Regions from separate parts of the Oceanobacillus sp. FSL K6-0118 genome, predicted to be linked through region 1. Evidence: riboswitches for the same ligand, from Rfam matches in the RefSeq annotation. Region 1 holds a riboswitch; the other holds the start of a gene.
The links. Region 1 has a riboswitch for FMN ahead of ribE (riboflavin synthase). Riboswitches for the same ligand answer to the same signal wherever they lie in the genome.

Region 1 (2,207 bases):
CGGATGGAAAAGCTCCACTTAATTTCGCCAAATCCACAGCAGCCTCTGTATGACCTGGGCGTGTGAGAACACCACCATCTTTAGCAATGATGGGAAAAACATGTCCAGGTTTTTTAAAGTCCTCTTCTTTTACCCCCGCTTCCATTAATGCGCGAATCGTTAATGCTCGCTCATAAGCACTTATACCAGTTGTTGTTTTTATATGATCGATGGATATGGTAAAAGCTGTAACAAGTGGATCAGTGTTTTCTCTAGCCATTCGATACAAACCTAATTTTTTTGCCAATTTCTCTTCTATCGGTGTACATACAAGTCCTTTTCCATGGGTAATCATAAAATTGATGACTTCTGGTGTTATTCTGTCAGATAAAGCAACAAAGTCTCCTTCATTTTCTCGGTTTTCATCATCACTTACAATAATTGGTTTTCCTTTTTGCAAATCAGCTATAGCCTCTTCAATTGTATGCATTTTTTCACTCCTTTACATAAAGCCATTTTGTTGTAAAAAGTCTTTACTTATTCGATTTACTTTCTGCTCGCGATCATCGTTATGAAGCATTTTTTGAACATACTTTGCGAGCATATCACACTCAATATTTACAATATCTCCTTCTTCTTTTTCGCCAAGAATCGTTTCTTTTGCAGTATGTGGAATTAAGGAGATCGTAAAAATATTTTTTTGGATTCCAAATATAGTTAAACTAGTTCCATCCACCGTTATGGAACCCTTATGCAAGATGTATTTGGTTAAGTCGTTGGGAATTTCTATGTCGTAATAAATCGCATTTTGTTCTTTTTTCTTTTTAACTATTTTCCCTGTAGCATCAATATGTCCAGAGACAAAATGCCCGCCAAATCTTCCATTCGCTGCCATAGCCCGTTCTAAATTTACGGAAGATCCTTTTTTTAGACTGTTTAACGATGTTGCTTTTATCGTTTCTGGCATGGCATCGACTTCAAAATAATCAGATGTAAAATGAGTAACGGTTAAGCAAATACCGTTTACTGAGATGCTATCGCCTAACCCGACATCTTCAAGAATTTTACTCGAAGAAATAGTCATCGTTACAGCTTGATCAGAAACCTTTTGGATCTTTTTTACAGTTCCAATTTCCTCAATAATACCTGTGAACACAAATCTCCCTCCTTTTATTCCTTCATCAGGGGTATAAGATATTTAAATAAATGCAAAAAGCTCTCGACAGTAATACCATCGAGAGCTAAAAGGTTAGAATTTTAGTTAGCAAAATAAAGCATTTTTAACCTATACAAATACAGTATAGACCAAAATACGCCATTCTAAAATTCCTTCTCCCATCCAGACTTTAACTGTCGGTTCCGGATTCTCACCAGATCCACCGCTTGGTATCATAACCGCACGGGTCACGGACTTTGAAGCATTGCTTCATCACCGCCGGTAGGGAATTTCACCCTGCCCCGAAGGAATATATTCGTTATTAAATTCTATTTCATTGTAGCATAAGTTACCGTTCAATTCAAAATATTTTTTAATCCATCTTATTTAAATGCTCTACCATTGTTTCGTATGGCATAGCTCCTAGCGATTTATGCCGAATAATCCCTTTTGAATCAATCATATAAGTCGTAGGAATGGGATTGATTCGATATTTGCTTGAAACGGCCCCATCCCCATCTAGCCCAATGGTAAAGGTCATGCCAAATTCATCCACAAATTTTTGAACATGATCCCTTTTCATTTCTGTGTCTAATAAATTAACAGCTAAAACGACTACTTCATGTTTTTCATGAAATTTTTGCATGTCTGGCATTTCAACTTGACAAGGTGGACACCAAGTTGCCCAGAAATTAAGCATGACTGGTTTTCCTTTATAATCAGACAAGCTTACTTTTTCTCCATTTAACGTTTCTATTTCAAAATCAGGCGCTTTATTCCCTACTTCGATACCCTCTTTATTTTCCTCCGCCAATAATTGTTCCGTCATAAAAAAGGAAAAAAATATCCCTAATACGATAGGTATTAAATAGTTAAACTTCATGATTCATCCTCCGCTTAACATTATTTACTCTTATTGTTCCTGTGCATTACTAATTCATGCAAATAAAAAAGTGAAGTGAATGCTTTTAAGCTTTGCATTCACTTCACTTTTTTTCTAATCTTCATCTTTCACATCAATATCATCAGGAATAGGTTCATTTAGGTATTCCTGAATCATTAGTCGATATTT
Region 2 (2,207 bases), 1.7 Mb from region 1:
GTAGGGGATTAGATAATCGGACTGGGTTATTTATCGTTGCAGAAGTATTAAAACGATTATCAGAAAAGGATATAAATGTCGGTGTTTATGCGGCAAGTACGGTAAATGAAGAAACGAATATGGGTGGTGCGTATTTTGCTGCTTCAGGAATTAATCCTACAATGGCCATTGCCTGTGATGTGACATTCGCAACCGATTACCCTGGGGTAAATAAAAATAAATATGGAGATGTAAGATTAGAGAAAGGTCCTGTTTTAGCTAAAGGTGCGCCGATTAACATTAAAATGAACAAATTATTAGAAAACGCCGCTAAAAAACTGGATATAAATGTTCAATACGAGTTAACGCCAAGAATGACTGGGACGGATGCTGATAAAATGAGATTTACCGGTAAGGGAGTTCCGATTGCATTAGTATCATTACCGTTACGTTATATGCATTCGCCTGTTGAAACAGCTAGTTTTATCGATATGGAACAGGAAATGGAGTTATTAGTAACGATGATTGAAAATATGACAGGAAAAGAGAGTCTTAATCCTTTGGAAGATTAGTAAATAACTCTTTTCAAATTAAAAAATAAGATGTATACTATACATAAATAATTTAATAATCGATTTCAATCTTCGGGGCAGGGTGTAATTCCCGACCGGCGGTAAATAGCTGTTCGCTATAAGTCCGCGACCCACAGTTTATTTAGATTGTGGTTGACCTGGTGGAAACCCAGGACCGACAGTTAAAGTCTGGATGAGAGAAGATGTCGAGCCTGATTAGGTACTTTTTTTGTACCATAATTTTGCTATACTTTTGTATATTAAACCCTAAAGCGCCCCAATTAGGCCTTTAGGGTTTTTATGTGTAAATATAGCATTTTTATCAGATTTAGGCTTCTCCTTCACGACAAGATAGAAATCGATCATATTGAAGGAGGATAACAAATGGGAAAATCAACTAAGCAATCATTAAGTTTAGTTAAATTAATTATTTTGGCATTATTAGGGACAATTTCATTAGTATTATTTTTCTTAAACTTTCCTTTGCCATTTCTACCACCTTACTTAAAAATAGATTTTAGCGAAGTTCCGGCTTTAATGGCGGGCCTAATTTTTTCTCCAGTCGCTGGTGTTATCGTCGTAGCAGTGAAGAACTTATTGTATCTTGCAGTTTCAGGTGCAGGTGATCCAATTGGAGTTGCGGCAAACTTTTTAGCAGGTCTTATGTTTGTTTTACCGGTATCCATTTTTTATCATCGATTTAAAAAAGGTGTGAAAAGTGTTGTTTCCGGACTAGTAACAGGAACAATCATTATGACAATTGGAATGAGTGTTCTAAATTACTTTATTGTTTTACCAGCGTATGGTTGGTTTATGGGTTGGGAAATGACACCAGAAGTAATTTGGTCCTCTGTTTTAATAGGGGTACTTCCATTTAATGCAATTAAAGGAATTATAGTGGGAATCTTATTCGTTCCTTTATTTATCAAGATGAAGAACTGGGTAGAACAACAACAAGCAAAATTTATATAAATAAAATTCACAGCTAGCCTCTAGGGGTTAGCTTTTTATGTAAATAAAAAAGAAGCAGCAAGTAAACTGCTTCTCCGTCCTTCATCTATTTTTTCTTTGAAACAATTCCTATTGTACATCTTGATATACATATTAAAGCATCTTCTTCGTCCGTTAGGCGTACTTCCCAAACGGCGGTTGTTTTACCACTGTGGATAGGTTTTCCTTTTGCGGTAACTATTCCCTCTCTTTTACTTTTAATATGATTGGCGTTAATCTCAATACCGAAGACATTACATTCATTGAGATCGACATTCATTGCTGCTCCCATACTTGCAACAGTTTCAGCGAGTGCGACAGATGCGCCACCGTGTAAAAAACCATATGGTTGACGAGTTCGTTTATCTACTGGCATAGTCATAATTATTTCATTTTTATCTAAAGAAACGATTTCAATCCCTAGATTTTCGATCAATGTATCATTTAATAAATCTTCCATCTCTATCCCCTTAAATAAAATGACTTATTAGTAATGATATACCTAAAAGTAATCCATATATCGTATTCGTTTTTCCAGTTTCCTTCATTGCTGGCATCATTTCTAGAGGTTCTGTTTTACCACGGAAATTTTTAATTACTTTAATCGCTATAGGTATGCTTGCAAATGTTATGATAGACCATAATGGTAATATATTAAAAATAATA

Region 2: it holds a riboswitch for FMN, as region 1 does, so the genes downstream of both, MHI02_RS13825 (ECF transporter S component) here and ribE (riboflavin synthase) in region 1, are expected to answer to the same signal.

Annotation. Positions count from the first base shown of each region.
Region 1 is NZ_JBBOVR010000001.1:1,010,191-1,012,397, reverse strand. It holds partial or broken gene ribB (3,4-dihydroxy-2-butanone-4-phosphate synthase) at 1-469, opposite strand, end outside; gene ribE (riboflavin synthase) at 482-1,135, opposite strand; FMN riboswitch at 1,303-1,449, opposite strand; gene MHI02_RS05295 (TlpA disulfide reductase family protein) at 1,509-2,018, opposite strand; gene MHI02_RS05290 (excisionase family DNA-binding protein) at 2,133-2,207, opposite strand, start outside.
Region 2 is NZ_JBBOVR010000001.1:2,703,816-2,706,022, reverse strand. It holds gene MHI02_RS13830 (M20/M25/M40 family metallo-hydrolase) at 1-551, shown strand, start outside; FMN riboswitch at 616-760, shown strand; gene MHI02_RS13825 (ECF transporter S component) at 936-1,523, shown strand; gene MHI02_RS13820 (hotdog fold thioesterase) at 1,609-2,001, opposite strand; gene MHI02_RS13815 (1,4-dihydroxy-2-naphthoate polyprenyltransferase) at 2,012-2,207, opposite strand, start outside.